3 regions of the Cetobacterium somerae genome follow, and region 3 is predicted to be linked to each of the others. Evidence: riboswitches for the same ligand, from Rfam matches in the RefSeq annotation. Region 3 holds a riboswitch; each other region holds the start of a gene.
What was found. A riboswitch is a leader RNA that binds a small molecule or an ion and turns the genes downstream of it on or off. The one in region 3 is predicted to bind cobalamin.
Positions count from the first base shown of each region.

Region 1: another riboswitch for cobalamin. It lies ahead of MKD34_RS02330 (TonB-dependent receptor); the one in region 3 lies ahead of MKD34_RS11360 (cobyric acid synthase).
Region 2: another riboswitch for cobalamin. It lies ahead of MKD34_RS13045 (hypothetical protein); the one in region 3 lies ahead of MKD34_RS11360 (cobyric acid synthase).

Region 1 covers NZ_CP092519.1:521,632-530,258, reverse strand. Annotated here, with positions in the region: gene uvrB (excinuclease ABC subunit UvrB) at 1-1,332, opposite strand, end outside; gene MKD34_RS02350 (tRNA1(Val) (adenine(37)-N6)-methyltransferase) at 1,389-2,063, opposite strand; gene MKD34_RS02345 (PSP1 domain-containing protein) at 2,073-3,056, opposite strand; gene MKD34_RS02340 (apurinic/apyrimidinic endonuclease family protein) at 3,125-4,075, opposite strand; gene MKD34_RS02335 (ABC transporter substrate-binding protein) at 4,062-4,922, opposite strand; gene MKD34_RS02330 (TonB-dependent receptor) at 5,010-6,911, opposite strand; cobalamin riboswitch at 6,938-7,106, opposite strand; gene MKD34_RS02325 (methylated-DNA--[protein]-cysteine S-methyltransferase) at 7,225-7,701, shown strand; gene putP (sodium/proline symporter PutP) at 7,716-8,627, opposite strand, start outside.
Region 2 covers NZ_CP092521.1:134,907-143,533, forward strand. Annotated here, with positions in the region: gene MKD34_RS13015 (C4-dicarboxylate TRAP transporter substrate-binding protein) at 1-172, shown strand, start outside; gene MKD34_RS13020 (TRAP transporter small permease) at 196-735, shown strand; gene MKD34_RS13025 (TRAP transporter large permease) at 735-2,021, shown strand; gene glpQ (glycerophosphodiester phosphodiesterase) at 2,066-3,103, shown strand; gene MKD34_RS13035 (MgtC/SapB family protein) at 3,124-3,642, shown strand; gene MKD34_RS13040 (HAD-IIA family hydrolase) at 3,639-4,415, shown strand; cobalamin riboswitch at 4,479-4,650, shown strand; gene MKD34_RS13045 (hypothetical protein) at 4,745-5,149, shown strand; gene MKD34_RS13050 (sugar O-acetyltransferase) at 5,275-5,895, shown strand; gene MKD34_RS13055 (LacI family DNA-binding transcriptional regulator) at 6,039-7,058, shown strand; gene MKD34_RS13060 (solute:sodium symporter family transporter) at 7,095-8,627, shown strand, end outside.
Region 3 covers NZ_CP092520.1:505,332-513,958, forward strand. Annotated here, with positions in the region: gene MKD34_RS11340 (precorrin-8X methylmutase) at 1-510, opposite strand, end outside; gene MKD34_RS11345 (cobyrinate a,c-diamide synthase) at 498-1,826, opposite strand; gene cobD (threonine-phosphate decarboxylase CobD) at 1,826-2,878, opposite strand; gene cbiB (adenosylcobinamide-phosphate synthase CbiB) at 2,900-3,847, opposite strand; gene MKD34_RS11360 (cobyric acid synthase) at 3,847-5,331, opposite strand; cobalamin riboswitch at 5,458-5,635, opposite strand; gene MKD34_RS11365 (hypothetical protein) at 5,841-7,376, shown strand; gene MKD34_RS11370 (PocR ligand-binding domain-containing protein) at 7,426-8,307, opposite strand; gene MKD34_RS11375 (glycerol dehydratase reactivase beta/small subunit family protein) at 8,328-8,627, opposite strand, start outside.

The DNA.
Region 1 (8,627 bases), on a different replicon from region 3:
TTCTTTTTTTAAGGTGTTCTTTCTAATTTCATCTAAAAGATCGTCTACTTGATTTTTAGTTTCTCTAATTTCTATAATTGGATCTAAAATTCCTGTCGGTCTAATTAGCTGTTCAGCTATATGTCCATTAGATTTTTCTATTTCAAAATCTCCTGGAGTAGCTGAAACAAAAATTGTTTGACCACAATTCTCTCTGAACTCTTCAAATGTCAAAGGTCTATTATCTAGAGCTGATTTTAATCTAAATCCATTTTCAACTAAAGCTGTCTTTCTTGCTCTATCACCATTATACATCCCTCTTATTTGAGGAACACCAATATGGGATTCATCTATATATACAATAAAATCTTTAGGAAAATAATCCATTAATGTATCTGGTTTGTCTCCAGGGTTTTTATGTGTCAAATATCTTGAATAATTTTCTATCCCTTTACAATATCCAACTTCTCTTATCATCTCTAAATCATAGTCTGTTCTTTGCTTTAATCTTTGAGCTTCTAAGAGTTTTCCTTTTTCTTCAAATTCTTTTACTTCTTTTTTTAAATCTTTTCTTATCTCCTCTATAATTCTTTCTTGTTCTCCCTCTTCTGTTACATAATGAGTAGCAGGAGAGATTGCAACTCTTTCTAAATTTCTTTTTATCTTTTGACCTGTCAATGTATTTACTTCAGAAATCTCTTCAATTTCATCCCCCCAAAACTCTATTCTATAACCATTTTCCATATAAGATGGATATATATCTATTACATCTCCTTTTACCCTAAACTTACCTCTTTCAAAAGCAATATCATTTCTTTCATATCGTAATTCTATCAATTTTGATATTAACTTTTTTCTACTATAACCTGTTTTTTTATCAATTGCTATAGTTAAATTTTTATAAGTCTCTGGTGATCCAAGTCCATAAATTGCAGATACTGAAGCTACAATTATAACATCTTTTCTATTTATTAAAGCAGCCGTTGCCGCATTTCTAAATTTATCTATTTCATCATTTATAGATGAATCTTTCTCTATATAAGTATCTGTTGTTGCTATATAGGCTTCTGGTTGATAATAGTCATAATACGAAACAAAATATTCTACTGCATTTTCTGGAAAAAAACTTCTATACTCTGCGAATAACTGTGCTGCCAATGTTTTATTTGGAGCTAATATCAATGCTGGTCTGTTACTTTCTTTTATTATATTAGCTATTGTAAACGTCTTTCCTGAGCCAGTTACCCCTAGTAAGGTTTGATCTTTTACACCTTCATCTAATCCTTTAATTAATTTTTTAATTGCTTCTGGTTGATCTCCTGTTGGACTATATTTTGAATTTAATTTAAACATCTTTGTGACACCTCCATTAAAATAGGGAGAGGTAACTCCTCTCCCTTAAAGTATCTCTAATTATCGTTTAAAAAAATTGGAGTTTCAATTTTTAATATGTTTTTTCTCCCTTTGCTAGCTTCAATTAAAACAATACTTGAATCTTTATCTTTTGAATAATGAACAAATTTAACTCTTTTAACTGAAAATCCATTTTTTATAAGCTCTTCTGAAATTTCTAAAAATCTATAGCTTTTATGTACCATGAAAAGCTCACCTCTTGGTTTTAATAATCTTTTAGCATTTGCTATAAACTCTTTCAAGTTAAGCTTTATTTCATGTCTTGCTATACTTTTTATATCTTTATCATTAATTTCTTTTCCATCTAAAACCATATATGGTGGATTTGAAATTATATAATCATATGTATTTCCTTCTTGGATATTTTTTATATCCATATTAACAACTTCTATTCTATCCTCTAATCCATTTCTTTTAACATTTCTAATTGCTAAATCTGCAATTTCTTTTTGAATCTCTACCGCTTTTATTTTAGATATTTTATCTTTAGCACATAACAATACTGGAATTATACCATTTCCTGTTCCAATTTCTAATATTTTAGAATTTTTCTTTCCATTGAAAAAATTAGCTAATAAAACCGCATCAGTTCCAAATCTAAATCCTTCTTTTTTTTGAATTAAAGTGTATCCTTCACAAATATTAGCTATATCTTCATTTTCAAAAATCATTTTCTTTTATTACTCCTTTTCTAAAACCTTATGCTGTAGCTCTTCTGTTGATAAAACATTCTGTAATTTCTTTGCTTCTTTTTTATTAAATTTTATCTCATCAATAAGAACCTTCATAATTCCTTTTCCTTCAACATCTACATATAAAAATCCATTTAACGGACTTATACTCGTTACTTTTCCCTCTCCTTTTTGAGTTTTAACAAGCTGATTTACAGCAGGATAAACTCTTAAAGCCTCTTCATATTGCTTATATTCATAATTTATACAGCAAAGTAACCTTCCACATACACCTGATATTTTAGTAGGATTTATTACTAACCCTTGGTCTCTAGCCATTTTTATTGATACTGAATCAAATTTATTTATAAATGTTCTACAACATAATTCTTTTCCACACACACCAATATTTCCAAGTATTCTTGCTTCATCTCTAACACCAATCTGTCTTAACTCTATTCTTAGTTTAAATATATTTGCAAGATCTTTTACTAAATCTCTAAAGTCAATTCTTCCCTCTGCTGTGAAATAAAATATTAACTTTGTTTTATCAAATGTATATTCTGTTTCTATTAATTTCATAGGTAATTTATGATGAGTAATTCTTTCTTTACAAACTTTAAACGCTTCTCTAGCTTCTTGACGAAGAACTTCATACTTTTGAATCTCTTCTTCACTAGCTTTTTTTATTACAGGTTTAAGTGGTAATACCAGCACTCTTTCAGGAAGTTGCATTGGTCCACCATAAACAACCCCTATTTCCTTACCTCTAATAGTATCTACTATTACTTTATCTCCTTTTTTATACTCTACTTCATCTACAATTTCAAAGCTGTATCTTTTTTTTGTTGTTTCAAACATTACTCCTAATATATTATATAACTTATTAGGATCTGATACTACTTCTTCTTGAGTCTCTTCTTTTATATTCTCATTCTCTTTTATTGCTTTTTCATCTATATTTTTATCTATATCTAAATTTCCTTGTGTCATCTGTCCTCCCGCGAAAATCTTAACATTCTATAATATAAAGTATATCATATTTTTTATCTTTTAAGAATTTATTTTATATAATTTAATTGTTCTCTAACGACCTCTTCTAAATAATCTAAGGACTGAAAATTTAACTCTAAATTTATATATTTTAAATTGGGTAATTCATTTAATAGTGATTTTAAATTCCCTCTATAAATCTTATGTGGATCAAGATTTTTCATGTGTTCCCACTCAATTTTAAATTTTCCATTTCTATCTTCACTTGACCATTCTTTTATTTCGTTAGAAAAATCTCTTTCAAAATAATTTTTAAATTCTATTCCATTTATATGAACACCATATATAAATTTATTTAGTTCTTTTAATTCTTTTATTTTATTCAAAATATATCGATCTGCTTCTTTAAAACTCTTTATATTTTTTTCTGTGCATATTATATGAGAGAAATCTAATAAAAACCCTTTTTTTTCATACTTTACTCTTTCAAAAAAATATTTTGTTAATTCGTAGTCTTTTAAAGTTAATCCTGGCCATGGTAAATTTTCAAAAAGTAGTAAAGGTCCATCTCCTTTAAAAACTTCATTCACAATTTTCAAAGTTTCATCTAATACCTCTATAGATGTATAATCAAAGTTACATGTAAATATATCTTTAGGTCTTACGTGTGAAACATGAAAAACTAAATACTTTGCTTTAATTTTTTTAGCATCTTCAAATTGTTTTTTAAAAGTTTCTAACAAAATCTCTTTATTAAAAGAACGATAATAATTTAATATCCCTTCATCATCATAAAAATCTTCTTTTACCTTTTCCATATCCTCTCTCCAAAATTCTAACCAAGTAGGATAATATAATAGATGTACTCCTTTTACAGGATACTTTCCATAACTTTCCAAAGGTAAATGATCCCCGATTATTGTTTCTATACCTGTTATACCTTCGTTTTTTAATTTTTTATATACTTTTAAAAATTTTTCTTCCTCTCCATTTTTAGGAATAAAACTAAAACTTATCATTTGAAAGCACTTCCTTCATCTGTTTTAAAGATTTTAAAACTCTTGTTGATGGTCTATTAATCCCTTCGTCTATAAAATATACTTTTCCAGTTTTTACAGCATCAATCTCTTGCCATTCTGGTCTAGTCTTTATGTCCTCTACAACCTCTTTTCTATCCTCACCTACAAATATAAATTCAGGATTTTCTTCAATAATAGATTCTAAAGTTGGTGAAATCCATCCCTCTTGATTTTCAAATATATTTTTTCCACCGGCATTTTTTATAACATCATTCAAAAATGTTTTTCCTCCTGTTGTATATATAGGATTATTTAAAATTTCAAAATATACTCGCTTTTGCTTTTTATTTTGTAATCTTAATTTTTCTAACTCTTGAACATAACTATCTTTTAAATTATCACTCTTTTTTTTCTCATTTAAAAGATTTCCAATTTCATCTATAGAATTTTTAACTTCTTCTAATGAATTTGGGGTTTTCATTACATAAACTGGAATTCCAACCTCATCAAAAATATTTAAACTCTCTTTTCCTTTAGAGAGATTATGTTGGGATGTTATAACTAAATCCGGCATCAATTCCATTATTTTTTCTTCATTTAATCTATCTGTATTTAAAATTCCTTTGCCTTCTAATTCTTTAGATATTTTTTCAGAATATATATCTACTCCAGCTAAAATATTAACTAATCCCATATCTACTATTATCTCTGTATTTGATGGAACTGTTGAAATTATTCTTTCTACTTTTTCAGGAATTTCAACTTTACGACCAATTCCATCTACTAATATTCTTGAATATCCTATTGAAAATACAACTATATTTAACATAAATATCTTTTTTAACACTCGCCCACCTCTTCTATAAAAATATATTTCAATTATAACACATATGTAAAAAATGCTCTTCTCATATCTTGAAAAGAGCATTTTTTATTAAAAACTATATTTAAATCCAATATAATAATTTCTTTCTGGTGCAGGGTAATATGTCTTTCCAAATGTAGGGTCTTGCTCACTTGGTTTTTTATATCCTACATAATCATAATATTTTTCATTAAATAGATTATTAATTCCTGCATTTATAACTAATCCATCTTTGAAATCATATATAAAAGTTAATCCACTCAATATATAACTATCTGTTTTTTCTCTTTCATTAGCTTCATCATCGTTATCATAAGCTTTTCCATAATACTCCCAAGAATTATTGAAGCTTAGTTTTTCATTAAATTTATAATTAAAATTTAGAACTCCCTTTATATTTGGAACACCTGGAATATCTTTTCTCTCTTTAAACTCTGTTTTCATATAAGTTATTGATTCTGATATTGTCAATTTATCAAAATAATGCTCCATAGAAAACTCTATACCTTTTCTCTTACTTGTTCCATCTAAATTTCTATTTTTATTAACCTCATCGTTTTTATTTACTCCATAGAAAATTTCATTTTCTGTTTCTATATAAAATACTGATGTTGAAATATACGTGTTACCTACAAAATCCTTTGCTCCAATTTCATAAGTTTCTGTTTTTTGAGTATTAAACTCTCCATCCCAAACATTTATTTCATCTGTATTAGGTGCTCTAAATCCTTTTGTATAACTTATATACGTAGACCCTGAATCTGAATATAAATAACTTCCTGTTAATTCTATAGCGTCCTCTTTAAACTTTTTCTCTGAAAAATTTTTATTTTTTCCTTTATATTCAATATTTTGTCTTCTATATCCTTGAGTAAATCTAAAATTGTCAATTGTATAACTATTTACTATAAATCCACCTAAAGAATTTTTTTCTGCTTTAGAATCTCCATACGAAGAGTAACTCTTTGTTTCACCAGCATAAACATCTCCACCAAATACAATATAATTCTCATTTAAATATGAGTATCTTAATTGGGGTTTTAAATATTTTATCTCTGTTTTATAATTACTTCCGTTTGAAGAGTAATTCTCATGAGCATATCTTCCTAACAATTTAAATTCTAAATCGGAGTTTATATTATACAAATAGTCTCCCATAAAATTATTCTTCTCGGTTTTCCCATCAACCCTCCATCTTTTTGAATTCGACTGCGTTCTATCATCACTAACTTCACTTCCAAATAACCATCCAGGAGCTTTAAATTCATTTTTAGAATAATTATATTTAAATTTTAACTCTCCATCATTAAGTTTATATCTACTTCTAAATCCAAAACTTTCTAAATTATCTTTAGAATAATCTCTATAACCATCTTTTTCTCTTTTTAAATAATCTACTTCAACTAAAAGCTTTTCTCCTATTTTAGTTCCATATGTAATTTGTTGTTTTTTTAATCCATAAGATCCTATCTCACTATTTAAACTTCCATAATTTTTTTTATTTTCAGGTGCTTTTGTTACTATATTTATTGTCCCTCCAACTGCTCCATCTCCGTATAAAACTGAGCCTCCAGAAGGTATTACTTCAATTCTTTCAATATTATCTACTGGAATGTTACTTGTCTGATACCCTGATAAATCAATTGAGTTAATTGGTGCTCCATCAACTAATACTATAACATTTGATTTTGCTGTAGGCCCTTGACCTCTTATATCAAAAGCTGCATCAGCTCCACCCATCTCTTTTACAATAACACTTGATACTAATTTTAAAGCTTCTGCTACTGTTTTTGCTCCCCTTTGTGTTATCTCTTCTCCTGTCAATACAGTTATATTTTTTGGTATATCTGCTATTGTTGTCTCTGTATTTTCACTTGTTATAACACTTTCTTCTAACTTCACAACTTTGTCTTGTCCCGTTGCTAAACTAGATACAAGAATTAATCCTGCAATATAAAATCTTTTTTTCATTTAATTTAATCCTCCCATTCTGTCACTCGCAGTTTATTTTTATGGCAGGTATCCTGACTCAACTTCCTCCTCCAATAGTCCTTCCCAGTTTCCCAGTGGCTTATCTATTTTTGTCCATTTTACAGTGGCGTGACCGTTTAAGCTTTTCACTTAATTCCCTTTTAATTTATAAAAACCATAACATCTTATTATACTATAATCACTTCATTTTTAAAAGTTTTAAACAATAAGCGAACAAAATATATTTTAAATTAACCTTGATTTATTTATATTTTTTAAGTACAATTTAGATAAAATTTTTTAAGGAGAGTTTATGAAAAATATTATCCCAGGTTATTTTTATATTTTTGACACTCCATTTGGCTTACTTAAAATTGAAGAATTAAATAATGAAATTGTTAAAATTGACCTTAACAAACCTACTTCAAACAGAACTTTTAAACTTACAAAACTTTTAGAAGAGTCCTTTAAAGAGATTGATGAATTTCTAAAAGGCAAGAGAAAAAAATTTACATTTAAAATAAATCCTATTGGAACAGAGTTTCAAAAATCTGTTTGGAAAGCATTACTTAATATTCCTTATGGAGAAGTTAAAACTTATAAGGATATTGCAATTGCTATTGGCAATCCCAAGGCATGTAGAGCTGTTGGATTAGCAAACAATAAAAATCCCATTCCTATAGTTATTCCTTGCCATAGAGTAATTGGTTCTAATGGTAAACTTACTGGATATGCCTATGGATTATCTATAAAATCCCATTTACTTAATTTAGAAAAAGGTGCAAAATAACTTTGCACCTTTTTTTAAGCTTCAACTACATTTTTAAAAACTACTTTCTCCACTATGTAAACTGTTATTAAATTACTGAAAAATCCTGGTAATAACTCATACATATAACTATCTAATCCTAAAACTTTCCACATTAAAAATACAAACATTCCAACTAAAATTCCTGATAAAACACTTTTACTATTTACATTTTTAAAATAAAGTACTGATATTATTGCTGGTCCAAATATTGTCCCAAAACCTCCCCAGGCATAAGCTACCAATGATAGTACTTTAGCATTTTGATTTAATGCAAATACTAAGGCTAGTAAAGCTATTACAACAACACACAATCTTCCAACCCACATAATCTCTTTATCAGAAACATCTTTTTTCATATATTTATAAAAATCTTCTGTTAAAGTAGTTGATGAAACTAATAATTGCGAATCTATCGTTGACATTATTGCTGATAATATTGCAGCTAATAAAATTCCTGCTACCCAAGGATTAAACAACTCTTTTATCATATAGATAAATATTTTTTCTGCATCTCCTCCTAACTCTGCAACATTTTTAAAAAGTGGTATTCCTAAAAGTCCAATTGCTATTGCTCCAATTAAAGAGATAATTACCCATATCATAGCTATTCTTCTAGATTTTTTTAATTCTTTTACATCACTTATACTCATAAATCTAACTAAAATATGAGGTTGTCCAAAATATCCTAGACCCCAAGCTAAAGAAGATAATATTCCTAATATTCCTATACTTTCTCCATTTTGTTTAAATATATCTAATGAAATACCTTTTAATTCAATTCCTTGTCTAACTGTCTCAATATCTCCAATTTTATAATATGCTGCTAATGGAACAGCTATTATAGCTAAAAACATCAACCCACCTTGAAAAAAATCTGTCCAACAAGAAGCTAAATACCCTCCCAT
Region 2 (8,627 bases), on a different replicon from region 3:
GTTAGAGAAAGAGTACCAAACTAAATTAGAAGAACTTGGAGTTAAATTTAATGAGGTTGATGCAGTTGCATTTAATAAAGCAATTGAAAATGTATTTAACCAATTTCCAAAATGGACACCAGGAATCTATAATCAAATAATGGATGAATTAAATAAAATTAGAAATAAATAGAATCTGCTAGTTTGGAGGCTTACATGAGTAATGATATTTTAAAAAAAATTAGGGCAATAGAGTTTGAAGCATTACTTGGAAGTATAACAATCAGCATAACTGTAATTCTTGTGATAGTAAATGTATTCCTAAGATATTTCTTAGGAATACAATACTCTTGGATAGAAGAGGTTTCTGTTGGTTGCTTTATATGGACAGTTTATTTAGGAGCAACAGCAAGTTATAGAAAAAGAGGACTTATAGGAGTAGATGCTGTAACAAAAATACTACCTCTAAAAGGGAGACGAATATTAAGAGTTATAACAAATACTCTACTTTTGGTATTATCTGCTTCTATGTTTTATTTAAGTTATAACTATACATCTTCATCTGATAAGATAACTTCAGCTTTAGAAATATCATATGTTTATATAAATAGTTCTTTACCAGTTTCCTTTGGATTAATGACAATCTATTCTATCTATTTTTTTATTTACGATATTATTAATTTTAATAATTTAGAAATAGAAGAACAAGAGGAGCAAGAGGAGTTTGAACAGCAAATAGAGGATGTGATGATGTAATGGAACCATTTATACCAGTTATTATTTTATTTATACTATTTTTCTTAAATATACCTATTGCTTTTGCTCTTATAGGAGCATCACTATATTATTTTATATTCCAGAATAATATAATGTCTGTTAATATGGTTATTCAGCAGTTTGTAACTTCAGTGGAATCATTTCCATATTTGGCAGTTCCATTTTTTATAATGGTTGGATCTGTTATGAACTTTTCAGGAATTAGTTCTAGTTTAATGAAAATGGCAGAAGTTTTAACAGGACATATGGTTGGAGGACTAGCTCAAGTTAATGTAATATTAAGTGCTATGATGGGTGGAATTTCAGGTTCTGCAAATGCTGATGCAGCTATGCAATCTAAAATCTTAGTTCCAGAGATGGTAAAAAGAAATTTCTCAAAACCATTTTCAGCTGCTGTTACGGCTGCATCATCTTCGGTAAGTCCAGTAATACCTCCAGGAACAAATTTGATAATTTATTCATTAATAGCCAACGTTTCAGTAGCTAAAATGTTTTTAGCAGGATATACACCTGGAATTATGATGACAGTTGCTCTTATGTTTGTAGTGCATATAATTTCTAAGAAAAGAGGATATACTTCAACTAGAGATAAAAGAGCTACAATAAAGGAGATTTTGATTCAGATTAAAGATTCTATATGGGCGTTACTAATTCCTTTTGGAATTATTTTAGGAATGCGTATGGGACTTTTTACTCCAACAGAAGCTGGTGGAGTTGCTGTATTATTCTGTTTTGTAGTTGGAGTTTTTGTATATAAAAAATTAAAATGGGAGCATGTGCCTATTATTTTAAAAGATACGGTTTATGGAACAGGTTCTGTTATGCTTCTTATAATAGGAGCAAAAGTTTTTGGATATTATTTAACGCTAGAAAGAATTCCTCAAATGATAACAAATCTATTAGTCGGATTTACAGATAATAGATACATGTTACTTTTTATAGTTAATTTACTTTTACTTTTTGTTGGAATGTTTTTAGAAGGAGGGGCAGCACTTGTAATTCTTGCTCCACTTTTAGTGCCAGCAGCTTTAAAGGTTGGAATAGATCCAATTCAGTTTGGAGTAATATTAATTGTTAATATTATGATTGGAGGAATAACACCACCTTTTGGCTCAATGATGTTTACAACATGTACTATAGTTGGTGTAAAACTCGATGAGTTTGTAAAAGAGGTATTACCATTTATTTTAGCATTGTTAGTAGTTTTAGCTATCTTAACTTATTCGGAGACGATAGCACTATATATACCAAATCTATTAATGTAATCCATGGAGGTCAGATGAACGTAAAAATATTATTAGCACTTAGTATGGTAGGATTATCTTTAGCGACTTTTTCACAAAATGATAAAAAAATTATAATAGCACATAGAGGAGCAAGTGGTTATTTACCAGAACATACACTTGAGTCAAAGGCTTTAGCTTTTGGTCAAGGAGCAGATTATTTAGAACAAGATTTGGCTATGACTAAGGATAATAAAGTAATTGTAATACATGATCATTTTTTAGACCAACTTACAGATGTTGCTAAGCAATATCCAAATAGAGCAAGAAAAGATGGTAGATATTATGTAATGGATTTTACGTTAGCTGAAATAAAAGGTTTAAATATGACTGAAAATTTTAAAGTGGAAAATGGTGAGGAAAAATTAGTTTACGAGGGAAGATTCCCTTTATGGAAATCAACATTTAAAATCCATACTTTAGAAGAAGAATTAGAGTTTATTCAAGGACTAGAAAAAACAACAGGGAAAAGAATTGGAATATATCCAGAAATTAAAGCTCCTTGGTTACATCATCAAGAGGGAAAAGATATAGCTAAAGAAACTTTACAAATTCTAAAAAAGTATGGTTATACAAGTAAGAATGACCCCATTTATTTCCAAGTTTTTGATTTTAATGAGTTAAAAAGAGTTAAAAATGAACTTATGCCAGAGATGGGGATGGATTTAAAATTAGTTCAGTTAGTTGCATATACTGATTGGAATGAAACTATGGAAAAAAATAAAAAAGGTGAGTGGATAAACTATAATTATGATTGGATGTTTACTCCAGAGGGAGTGAAAGAATTATCAAAATATGCTGATGGAATAGGTCCAGCATGGTACATGCTAGTAGATGGAGATAATTCTAAAAAAGGAGATATAAAAGTAACTCCATTAGTAGAATATATTGGAAAAAATGGGTTAGAATTACATCCGTATACAATTAGAAAAGATGCTTTACCAAACTATGTAGATAATATAGATGAGATGTTTGAAATCATATTTAACCAAACTAATTCTACAGGGGTATTTACAGATTTTCCAGATTTAGGAGTTCAGTTTATAGCAAATCAAAATAAATAAATATAAAATGAGGGATAATTATGACTGGGATAGGATTGACAGAGATACTATTTAGATTGACAGTTTCTTCAATATTTGGAGGTTGTATAGGATTAGAAAGAGAGTTAAAAAATAAATCAGCAGGGTTTGTAACCTTAATATTGGTATGTTTAGGAGCTACAACAATTGCTCTTTTACAAGAGGAGCTGTTAATAAGGCAAATAAATTTGATATCTTCCCAACCTAACCTCATAGAAAGTTATAAATTAGATATTACAAGACTATCAGCTCAAGTTGTAACTGGAGTAGGATTTATAGGGGGAGGAGCAATAGTTTATTCAAACGATAAGGTTTCAGGAATAACAACAGCAGCTACTTTATGGATAACAGCAGCAATTGGATTGGCAATTGGATATGGATTTGTATTTTTATCTGTAGCAGCTTTTTTAATTGTTGTTATAACTTTAATAGTAATGAAAATACTAGAAAGAAAAGTTATAACCATGGTAAGAAATAAAAAAGCAACTAAAAGTAATTTAACAAAAGAGGAGCAAAAATGAAAGATTATAAAGGATACTTATTTGATATAGATGGAACAATAGTTTTAGGGGATGTTCTAATACCAGGAGCTAAAGAAAAAATTGAGGAATTACGAAAATGTGGAAAGAAAATAGGGTTTTATACGAATAATTCCTCTAAAAATCCAAAGAGCTATATCGAAAAATTTACAAAACTGGGAATAGAAACTGAATTGAAAGAGATAATAACTGCTGGGGGAGTATTAGCAGATTATTTAAAAAATAGTTGTAAAGATAAAAAAATATTTATGGTGGGGACAAAGGATTATAAAAATTATTGTAAAGATTTAGAGATTCAAATACTTGATGAAAATGATGAGTTTGACTTTTCTGAAATTGATATAGTTGTGGTAACACTTGATTCTGAATTAAGCTATAAAAAGTTAGAGATTGCTTGTAAACTTTTACATAGAAATGTAGAGTATTTAGCAGCAAATGAAGACTTAGTTTATCCTGTAGAGGATGGAGTATTTTTACCAGACTGTAGAGCTATCTGTAATATAATTGAGTTATGTACAAAAAAAATTCCTAAATATTTTGGAAAGCCTAAAAAAGCTATGCTTGATTACGCACTAAGAAATTTAAACTTATTAAAAGATGAAGTAGTAATAGTGGGGGATAGACTATATACTGATATCGCTTCGGGGTATATTAATGGCTGTGACACAATATTAGTTTTAACAGGAGAAGCTAAAAGGGATAGTAAAAGTGTTTATAATCCAACTTATATATTAGATAGTGTAGCTGATATATAAGAGTTATTTTTAATTTTAAGAATTGACAAATAATTCAAAATGCGATATACAATTATTATAAAACTAAATAAAAGTTTTTTAGGTGCTTAGGCATAACAAGGAAGTAGGTGTAAATCCTACACAGCCTCCGCTACTGTAATGAGGATGAAACTATATAGCCACTGGAATAAAATCTGGGAAGGATAGGAGTAAAGTGATTCTAAGTCAGGAGACTTACCTAAAAACTACACAAAAATTGTTAGGAGTGGACAAGTGTGTAAAAAAATCTAAAGGATAATATATCCAATAGATTTTTTGTCTTCTTCTCTACGTTCGAGGGAGTGAGAAAGATGAGTAAAGATTTAAAATGGGATTATAATAAGTTTAGGGAATTTGATAAGTTTATACATACTTTTAAAACTTATCAAGATTTGTCAAAATTTTTAGAAAAAAATTTATCAGCTATGAGAGGAAGGCAGGAATTTTTATGCCATATTGTAAAGATGACACCTCAAGAACAGCTATTGTTATTTTATTTAAAAAAGTATAAAGAAATTAAAAATTTAGAAATTTTTTATAAAGAATATATAAAGTTTTGCCAAGAATATTATTCTTCTTTAAGCAAAAATTTATTTGAAGTTGATCCATGGAAAAGGCAAGCTATTTATCATATAAATAGAAAAAATGTATTTTTAGATAGCTTAAAAAAAGTTGAAAATAGTTTGAAAAGTTTTGAAAAAAAATGTTTTAGTTGAAAAAAATACAAAAAGAGAGATTTATCTCTCTTTTTTTTTATAAAATTTTATAGTATAATCCTGATATATAAAATTTTCAAAAAAAATTAAAAAATTTAAATTAAAAAAATGTGGAGGGAATTAAAATGAAATTTGAAGAGATTAAAGTGAGAATGAATACAAAAAAATTATATTTTTGTGATGATGCAAGCTTAGCAAAAGAGCAAATGGAACAGTTAGATAGATTATTTGATTATAATAACACTCGTCCAAGCGAGCAAAATAAAAAGCAAGAGTTACTTAAAAAGATGTTTGGATCAATTGGGGAAAATTGTTATATAGAAACACCTTTTCATGCTAATTGGGGGGGAAAATTTGTTCATTTTGGAAAAAGTGTTTATGCCAATTTCGGTTTAACTTTAGTTGATGATTGTCCTATACATGTGGGAGATAATGTCTTATTTGCTCCAAATGTAACTTTATGCACAGGGACTCATCCTATTCATCCAGATTTAAGAAGACAACAAGCTCAGTATAATCTTCCAATAACTATAGGAAATAACGTTTGGCTTGGAGCAGGAGTAATTGTATTACCTGGAGTTACTATTGGAGATAATTCAGTTATTGGAGCAGGAAGTATTGTAACTAAAGATATTCCTTCAAATGTTGTAGCTGTAGGAAATCCATGTAAAATTTTAAGACCTATTAATAAAAATGATTTTGAATATTATTATAAAGATATGAAAATTGATATAGCTTGTAAATAAAACCTTTTTTTACCTAAGTTAAAAAACTTTTCAAATTATTTCTATAAAAATGTTTTATTTTTATAGAAATAATATATAATACGAACATAATATTTTTTTAATCAAGTTTTGGACAGCTGTCCAATTTTTAAAGGAGAATTTAATTGAAAATAGATAGCATAAAAATTGCTGAAATAGCAGGAGTTTCAAGAAGTACTGTTTCAAGAGTTTTAAACAATCATCCGAATGTAAGTAAAAAAAATAGAGAAAAAATTTTAAAAATAATAGATGAGTATAATTATATTCCAAATCTAAATGCTCAAACATTAGCAGGAAAAAAAAATAAAGTTATTGGGATTTTTATATATGAACCAAATATGATAAATAGAACGACAGCTATGGATACTGCATATTTTATGAATTTTACAGATACAGTTGTTAAAGAGGCGTTCTTAAAAAATCATCAAATTTTGGTTGATTATATTAAGGATTCTAATGATGAAAAAAGAATAGAAACATTTTTTAAAAATGGGAATGTTTGTAGTGGAATATTTATTGGATTTTTAAAAAATAATTTATTTTTAGAAAAAATGATAGAAAGTGAATACAAAGTTGTGGTAGTTGACTATGATACAAAATTAAACCACAAAGCTAAGCAAACACTGTACATGAATACGGATGATTATGGTGGAGCGACCGCAGTTATGGAAAAAATTCTAAATAAAAACAATAATAAAGTTTTATTCTTTTCAGGAGATATGAAAAAACTTTCAGGTTTAGAGAGAGAACGAGCATACGTAGACGCATTAAATAATCGATCTATTACTATAGATAGAAATTTAATATATGAATCTGATTATTCAAAAGAAAAAGCTTACGAAAATATGAAAAAGGTTTTAAAAAATAAAATAGAGTTTGATTCGATTTTTTCAGCTTCGGATAATATGCTTTTTGGGGTTATTAGAGCTTTAAACGAAGAGAAAATAGATTATAAAAAGTTAGAAATTTGGGGTTTTGATAATTTAAAATATACAGTTCCAATGGGACTAAAAACGGTTTCTCCAATGTTAAAAGATACAGCTAAAAAAAGTATAGAGTTTTTAATTTCAGATTCAATAACAAGTACAGTTGAATATACCAAAACAAAATTAGTTGAAAATATGAGTGATTATTTCGAAGATTAAAATTTTTTAAAATAAAGTAAAGGGGAGTGTTGTTTTATGTTAATGTTTTTATCTTTTATTTTTTTTACTGCTTTAGTTGCAGTTATAACTTACTATAAAACTAAAGGAGAAACTCTAGATACTAATGATGGTTATTTTTTAGGAGGAAGAAGTTTAACAGCGGGATTTATAGCAGGATCTTTAATGTTGACTAATTTGAGTCCAGCAAATTTTGCAGGTATGAGTGCACAGTCTTATACACATAATATGTCAGTTATGGGATGGGAAGTAGGGTCTGGAATTACTTTAGTTTTAGTTGCTATGTTCTTAGTTCCAAGATATTTAAAAGGAGGACTAACTACAATTCCCGAATTTTTAGAAGACCGTTTTGATCCAGGAGTTAAAAAGTTTGTAACATATTTATTTTTAATTAGTTATGTTTTAAATGGATTACCACCTACACTTTATGCAGGAGCTTTGGTAATGAGTCAACTTTTTGATATCTCAGGAATTTTGGGGGTTTCTTATGGTACTGGAATCTGGATAACAGTTTGGGCAATAGGAGTTATTGGTGCAATTTACGCTATTTTTGGAGGATTGAAAGCAGTTGCCTTTTCAGATACTCTAAATGGAATTGGACTTATAATTGGGGGATTATCTGTTCCATATTTTGGGTTTAAATATATTGGAGGTGGTTCTGTTTTAAAAGGAATAGGAGATTTAGTTGTAGCTCATCCAGAAAAATTTGATGCTATTGGATCTAGTTCTGATCCAGTTCCATTTACAACTCTTTTTACAGGTATGCTTTTAGTTAATCTTTACTATTGGGGAACTGATCAAGGAATTATTCAAAGAGCATTGGGTGCTAAAAACTTAAAAGAGGGACAAAAGGGAGTTATGTTAGCAGGATTATTAAAAATCTTTACACCACTTATAGTAATCGTTCCAGGTATTATTGCTTTCCATATGTATGGAGAAAGTTATACAGCACCTGATTTAGTTTACTCTCATTTGATAAAAGATTTAATGCCTAAATATTTTGTAGGATTCTTTGCAGCAGTTATGTTTGGAGCAGTTTTAAGTACTTATAATAGTGTTTTAAATAGTGCATCCACATTATTTTGTTTAAATGTTTATAAACCAGTTTTTGGAAGAAATAAAACAGATGCTGAAATAGTGTCAAAAGGAAAAATATTTGGTAGTATTATTGCACTAATTTCCATGCTAATAGCTCCCATGATTATGAATGCACCTCAAGGATTATTTCAATATTTACAAATTGTTAACGGATTCTTTAATGTACCAATCTTTACAATTATATTTATCGGTTATATGACAAAATATGTTCCTGCAATAGCAGCAAAAGTATCATTAGTGTTTTTCGTATCATCGTACGCGGTATTACAACTTATAATAAAACCTGAATTACATTTCTTACATCAATTAACAATATTATTTATTATAAGTTGTGGGATTATGTTAGTTATTGGAAAAATAAAACCAAGAGAGACTCCATATGTTTTAGTAAATAAAAATGTAGTAGAAATTACACCGTGGGAATATCAATATGAAGCTGGAGTAATAATAATA
Region 3 (8,627 bases):
CGCTCCTACAAATCCTACAGGAACCCCAACTATTAAAGCGGGTTTTTGAACCTCACCAGAATCAATAAGTTCTTTCAATCTAAATAGAGCTGTTGGTGCATTTCCAATTAGATATATATCTGTATTAGGATCTTTCGCTGCGTGTTCTATTCCTACTATTGATCTAGTCACTCCTCTTTCTTTAGCTTCAGCTGCTACATCTTTATCTGAAACTAAAGAATAAGCTGAGTATCCATATTTATCTAAAGTAATTTTACTTAAACCATTAGCTATCATGTTAGTATCACAATATATTTTACCACCTTTTTTTAAGGCTTCTAAACATGACTCAACTGCTCCTTCTGAAATCTCTAATAGGTCTGCATATTCAAAATCAGCTGTTGTATGTATAACTCTTTTTACTATTGGTAAATGAGTTGAAGAAAACTCTTTTGCCTTTTCTCCCATCTCTTCCTCTATTATTTCAAAACTTCTTATTTCAATATCTTGTGGTCTTTTTATATATGACATTTCTTTGCTCCTTCTAACATCTGCTTTAATATATCTAAGTTTTTAAAAAAATGTAAATGTGGATAACCTGCTATAAGATTTTTATTTTTATAACCACATAGCCACTCTCTACCATCACTTTTTCTAAGTTTAAATACTCTTTCATCACTACCCATTTCATCTATAGTTGAATAATGAAATTCATGAGCTTTTCCATTTAACTCACCAAAAGCTACATCTACATATCCAAATCTGCTAATAAAAAGTCTTCCAGTCATTCTTACACTACAATCAATTAATTGTGCCATAGAATAACTTTTCTCCTCCAAGGTTTTTATTCCTTGGCTAAGATACATAAATCCTCCACATTCTCCATAAATATGTCCTCCAGACTCATGAAATTCTTTTAAAGAGTTTAAAAACTCCTTATTATTCGATAAATCTTCTAAATAATTTTCTGGATATCCTCCACCAAAATATAGTAAATCAACCTGAGGTATTTTTTTATCTTTTATAGGTGAAAACTCTACAAGTTCTATTCCCATTCTTTGTAAAAGTTCTAAATTATCCTCGTAGTAAAATGAAAATGCTTTGTCTTTAGCTACTCCTACTTTTAATCCTACATATAGATTCTCTATATCTTTAAAAATATCTACATTTTTTTCTGATTTTTGTAGATTAGCTATCTCTTCTATCTTTTTTAAATCAATAGTTTTTTTTATCTCTTCTTTTAAAATCTCTTTTTTTTCTTTTAAATCCTCAACTTCATCTGCTTGAAGTAATCCTAAGTGTCTACTACTAATTCCTAAATTTTCATCTTTTTTTAAATATCCTAGACATGATATTCCTGTATAATTTTCTATAGCATCTTTTAACATTTCATAGAGTTTTTCACTATTTACTTTATTTATTATAACTCCAGCTATATTAACTCTTGGATCTAAATTTTTATATCCTAAGACTTCTGCTGCAATACTTGTACTTTTTCCTGCTGCATCTACTACTAAGATAACTGGTAAATTTAAAACTCTAGATAAATGAGCTGTACTATAATTATCTAAAGAATTTCCTAAACCATCATAAAGCCCCATAACACCTTCAACAATAGATATTTCTTTACTATGCTTTTCAAAACTATACTTTACGCCCTCTTCTCCCATTAAAAACAAATCTAAATTATAACTTTTATTTCCCGTTATAAATTTATGAAAACTGGGGTCTATATAATCAGGCCCTACTTTAAATGGAGCCACATCTTCAAAAGTAGCCATTAGTCCCATAGATACTGTAGTTTTTCCTATTCCACTTCTTGTTCCTGCTAAAACAAACCCTTTCATTATTTCAGCACTCTCCTTAAAGCCTCTAAAACTTGCTCATTTTTCTTTCTATCTTTTATTGCTAATCTTATATAACTTTCATCTAAAAACATAAAGTTGGAAGCATCTCTTACTAAAACGCCATTCTCTATCATTTTTTTTCTGAAACTTTTAGCATTATCGTTTAATAACTTTACTAATATAAAGTTAGTTTCTGTTGGAGTTACTTCTATATTATCTATTTTACATAACTCTTCATAAAACCATAATTTTTCTTTTTTTATCCAATTTTCTGTTTCATGTATATATAAAGTATCTAAAAGCATGGTTTTTCCTGCTATTTCAGCTACTCCATTAACACTCCAAGGTTCTCTGATATTTTTTATTTCATTTAATATTGCTTCGTCATAAGTTAATCCATATCCTAATCTAACTCCTGGAAGTGCAAAAAACTTAGTTAGAGCTCTTAAAATGAATACATTTTTATGTTTTAACAAAAATGCAGTTTTATCTTTCCAATTATCAACAAACTCTATAAAAGCTTCATCTATAAATAATTTTTTATTTTTTCTTTCTAAAAAATCAGCTAGTTTTTTTATTTTTTCAAGATTCTGAAATTTTCCTGTTGGATTATTTGGATTACACATAACGACAACATCTTCATCTGTTATAAAGTCTAATAACATATTTTCATTTAAAGAAAAATCTTTGCTCAACGGAAAAAATTTAACATCTCTTCCTGCAGCTCTAGCAGCTCTTTCATACTCTGCGAAAGTTGGTGCAATTATTAAAACCTTTTTAGCTTTTACTGCCTTCATATATAGAAATAGAACCTCTGTAGCACCATTTCCTACAACTACATTATCTATATGACAATTATTGTAATTTCCAATAGCTGTCCTTAACTCCACGTAGTCTATATCTGGATATTTTTCTAAAGTTTCAAAATTTTCTATAACTGCCTTTTTAAAACTACTTGGAACTCCTAAGGGATTTATATTAGAACTATAATCTAAAACTTCTATCCCATTATCTCTTTTTAGTTTATATATATTTCCACCATGTAAATCCATATTACTTCACTTCCTATTATCTTATACTAGTTTAATAAATGCTGTAAACAAAACTATTCCTACAAAAGATGTCATAAACATTATCTTATAACATTTTTTTATATCTTCACATTGAAACTCTTTTAATTTATCTCCTATTGTAGGTTTTTCAAAATATTTTCCAAAATATTTTGTTTTACCACCAAATTGAACCCCTATAGCTCCTGCAAAAACTGCCTCTGGATGCCCTGAATTTGGACTTGAATGATTTTTTCTATCTCTAAAAAATATTTTTAATGGCTTTTTTATTCCCATTCCTAATAAAAATGTTGCAATTGGAATTATTATTAGACCAGATAATCTCGCTGGAATAAAATTAAAGAAATCATCTACTTTTGCTGAAACCATCCCAAAATCTATATATTTATCATTTTTATATCCAACCATTGAATCAAGAGTATTTACTGCTTTATATCCCATTGCTAAAGGCAATGCCATTGAAACTCCATCAATTAATATAAAGCTTCCTAAAAATGCATAAAACATAGGTGCTATAATTCCATCAACACTATTTTCGGCTATAGTCTCCATTGTACTTCTTACAACTTGTACTTCATCCATCTCACCTGTATCTCTACTAACTAAATAAGAAAGCTCTTTTTGTGCTTTTTGTAAATCTCCACTTTTTAAAATTTTATAAACTTTAATCCCTTCAGCACCTAAACTTTTCGTTGCCAAAGTTGTGTATAGAAAGAAAATTTCTAAAAATTCAGATATTCTAGCTATATAATATGACAACACTACTGTTGAAAGTATTACTATAAAAGCTAATACTCCTCCCCATACTTTTTTATTTTTTAATGAATAAATCTTATTTTCAATAAACGTTATATATTTTCCTATAAATCTAACTGGATGTGGAAACCAATATGGATCCCCTAAAATTAAATCTAACAAATAAGCTATCCATATTTTTAAAATGATGCTCATTAGTTCTCCTCCAAAATCTTATAAATAGCTTCCATATCCACATTTTCTCTGAATATTTTTTCTAACTTATCTAACTCTTGAAGTCTATATTCATCAAATGTCATTGTGCTATTTTTCTTTTCCAATCCTTTCTTCTCTCTTATATTGTTTAAAATAAAATCAGTAAACTCTCTATTATCAAAAATTCCATGTAAATATGTTCCAAAAATATTATCTTTTACTGTGGCTACTAATCGATTATCTAAAGTTATAGATTTTTCTTTCCCCTCTGTTACTCCTTGGTGAATCTCATAACCTTTAACTTGAATATCTCCTAATCCTTTTAATAACCCTGTTTCTCCTTTTAATAATCCTGTATACTGTGTTGTTACCTTCTCTTTTTCCATTGTAGTTTCTATGTCTAAAAGTCCTAGTCCTGGAAGTTCTTTTATATCTCCCTCTATTCCATATGGATCTAACACTTTTTCCCCTAAAATTTGAAATCCTCCACATATCCCAATAATAGGAGTTCCTTTTCTAGAAATTTTTATAATCTCTTGTGCAATTCCTTTCTCTTTTATATCTTTTAAATCATCTATTGTATTTTTAGATCCAGGTATAATTATCAGGTCTTCATTTCCTAATTCATGAAATGATGTTACATAATTAACATTTACATCCTTATTTGCTAGTAAAGCATCAATGTCTGTAAAATTCGATATATGTTTTAATTTTATAACCGAAACTGTTATATCTGCCGTTTTTGATTTAATTTTATTAAATTTTTCTGTTACCCCATCCTCATCCTCTATGTCTAGTTCAAAGTATGGCATAACTCCTAAAATTGGAACTCCTGTCAGTTCCTCTATTTTTTCTAATCCTGGTTTTAATATATCAACATTTCCTCTAAACTTATTTATAATTACACCTTTTACTCTAGCTCTCTCTTCTGGTTCCATAAGAGATATCGTTCCATAAATTGATGCAAAAACTCCACCTCTATCAATATCTGCAACTAAAATAACAGGAGCATCAACCATTTCAGCTAATCCCATGTTTACTATATCGTCTTGCTTTATATTTAATTCTACAGGGCTTCCTGCTCCCTCTATAACACATATTTGATTTTCATCTTTAATCGTATTATAAGCTTGAATTATATCTTTTTTTAACTTTGATTTATAGTCTCCGTATTCAAGTCCTCCCATATTTCCAATAGATTTTCCATTGACAATCACTTGAATCCTTCTATCCCCTGTGGGTTTTAATAAAATAGGATTCATTGTATAGTGAGCTTCTATCTCACATGCCATCGCCTGAAGAGCTTGTGCTCGTCCCATCTCATGTCCATCTTTTGTTATATAAGAGTTCAGTGCCATATTTTGAGATTTAAAAGGTGAAACTGTGTATCCATCTTTAAAAAATGCTCTACATAAGCCTGTAACTGTTATACTCTTCCCTGCTCCTGAAGACGTCCCAACAACCATTATGTTCTTATGTTTCATAATATCATTTCTCCTAAATTGTGAAGTTTAGCGGAAATATAAAAAATGCGAAAATGAATAGAATATTGCTAATTAGAATTGAAATTGACAGTTCTAAATACAAATCTGTTCACCGCAGACTTTATATTTTCTTTTATATTCATGGCAGATATCCTGACTCAGATTCATCCTACTCTTAGGCCTTCCCATAAAAACTACAGTGGCTTAGTCTAATTTCGTCCTCCTTACAGTGGCGGGACCGTGTGAGATTTTCACTCAACTTTCCTTTTAATCAAATTATTGAACCATAAATAATATACATATTTATCATAATTATACATAATGATTATGCACAAGTCAACCCTTTTTAAAAGTTTATGTTTAAAAATTAAACTACATATGCATAGTATTTTATAGAAATAAATCCAAACAAAATATTTTTGATAAAACTATAATAATAAAAAAGAAAATTAAATTTTATTCGTAGATTAAATGTGACATATTAATTTTTTATAAGGGAGTGATTAAATATGAACGATGTTAAAACAAATAAACAACCTCTTATTATAGAGGACAAAATTATTAATGTTCCTCCTATGTTTGCAGAGATTTTTGCATTAAATCCTAAAAATCTTAAAAAATGGCTAGTTGGAGCAAAAAATTCAAATAAGTCTTACGAAGATCTTAAAGTAAAAGATATTTTAAATACAAAAGTTAATGCTGCTGTCAATGATGAAGCATTCCTTTTAGATGTAACGTTTGGAAATACAACACATAAATTATATTTAAAAAAACCTCAAACAAATAAAGGATTAGATTTTATATTAACAGAAGGTGATAAATTTAAAATCGAAACAAATTTACATCTTACTGAGATAAATGATAAAAAATGTAATATACATCTTGAAACAACTTTATTAGAAAGTAAACATAGCTTTCACCCTATAACATCTTTTGAATTAAAATACTTTTTTAGAAAAAGTTTATCAAACTTCATAGAAGAGTGTGAAAAAAGTTATAGCACTTTTGAAAGCGAAGAAAAAACTGTCGAAGCTGAAGTTTTAAATTTTTATCAAGGTAATATCACTGCTTTCAATTCTTTGATTGAACCATTAAAAAATGATTTAGGAGAAGACTCTTACCTAGATATCCAAAAAAAATTAAAAACTTTAGGCATGAATACATCTGATCAAGTTAGTAAAATATTTACAAATTTAGTAAATATCATTCCTACTGAAGATTTATCTTTAATTAATGATAAAGTAATTCAATTTATTAAAGAGCACATATTTATTTTAAAAGGTATCACTAAAAAAAATAATGCCGAAAATTTAAAAGATATAAATACAGTTACTAAATTGCAATTAGATAATATAAATTTTATTGTTCCTCAAATATTAAAAGACATAGATTCTAATAAAATTGTTGAAATTGAAAACCAACTAAATACTCTTCTTTCATCTATTGTTAAAGAAGTTGAAGGCATCCTTGAAGAAATTAAAAATAAAATTCCTCCACAACACTTTAAAGATTTTGAAGTTGGATTTATAAATATTCTTAAAACTGATGTAGATTCTGCACAATCTTTATTTGATAAAATTATTTCTGGAAATGCAAAGTTTACAGATTCAGAAACTAAAATTTTAAATGGATTAAAAGAATCTATTAATAAGGTAGAGACTACTGTTAATAATAGAGATAACCAAGCTTATATTTCTGTTTTAAATATGATTGAAAAATCTTTAGAACAACTTGAACAAGATATGAAAACTATTAGTTCAAATATAACAGCTGAGAAAATAGAGTCTACAAAAACTCTAATAAAATCTACAACTGATACTTCATACAAATCTTTAACAAGCTTCTTATCTAATATGACTCCTGAAAATTTAGCAAACAACAAAGAAGTTGTTAATCAAAAAATAGAAGAAATTTTAGAAAGATACGTTAAAGCTATCAAAATAATCTCTCCTTCGATACCTGATGAAAAACTTTCTATTATGAGAGAAAAAGTTAAAAATATACTTACTAAAGAATACGAATCTTTCTGTATTATAAATAAATAAATAAATAAAAGTATCAAAAAATGCAGCTCAATTATAGCTGCATTTTTTATTATTTTTGAAAAAGATCTCTATATTCTTTAGGACAAATTCTTTCATATTTTTTAAAAACTTTTGTAAAATAGCTACTATCTTCAATTCCTATTTCATTTGATATTTCTGATAAAGACTTACTCGTAATCTCTAAAAAATGTTTAGCCTTCTCAATTTTTTTTATAAGAATATATTCTTTAAAAGTTTTTCCTGTTTCTCGTTTAAAAACTCTACTAAATTGAGAAATACTTAAATTACATAATCCTGCTACATCTTCTAAATGAATATTTTCTTTAATATTTTCATTTATATAAGTTACTGCTGAAGAGATTTGAGAATGGCTATATTCTACTCTCTCCTCTTTTATATTATTTTCAATAATATGATTATACCATTTCTTACTTTTAATACAGTCACTTATATAAACTGATGTATAATGTAAAATACTTGCAATACTCTGGAGTTCATTATATTTCACTTTTTTTAGAAAGCCATAATTTTCAACAATTTTTTTTATATTAAACTCTTTTCCTACATTTTCAACTAATATATCCTCTAATTCAAACGTTTCTTCATCTTCTAAAAGTATTTGACCAACTAAAAATGCTCCTATTAATTCACTTTGATAAATAATAGGGATTATCATATCTACTAATCCAGCATGGCATCTATAAATATATGGTTTTAATGATAAAAATGCTTTACTTAAAGCTTTTACATCACATTTTTCACAAAACGAACTAAGCTCTTTATTTTTTCTAAAAATCTTACAAAACTCTGAGTAGTTACTTTTTTCCGTTAAATAATTGCCTTCATCATCTACAATTACTACAGCCATTTTAGTCATATCTACTATCTCTTCCTGAATTTTTAATAGTTCTTTTTTATATTTATGAAGCATACCTCACACCTTTCGTTTTATCATAATTTTTTTAAGGGCAATCCTTTTAATAGTCTCGCTGCATTTTGACCAAAAATTCTTAAATTTCTTTTAGAGCTTTCAATACTTTCTCTTAGTATATATTTTTTTGTATATTTCTTTTGATTCAAAAGTATCTCTCCATCTGAATTAATACCTATTCCTATCTCAAATCTTCCATTTACATAAGACTCTTTATCTATCTTTTCATCTTCTAAAAACTTTAAAATATAAGGAACTCCCTCTTCTTCTATTCCAAAAAATATCTCCTCTATATCAATCACATTTATAATATTTGAACA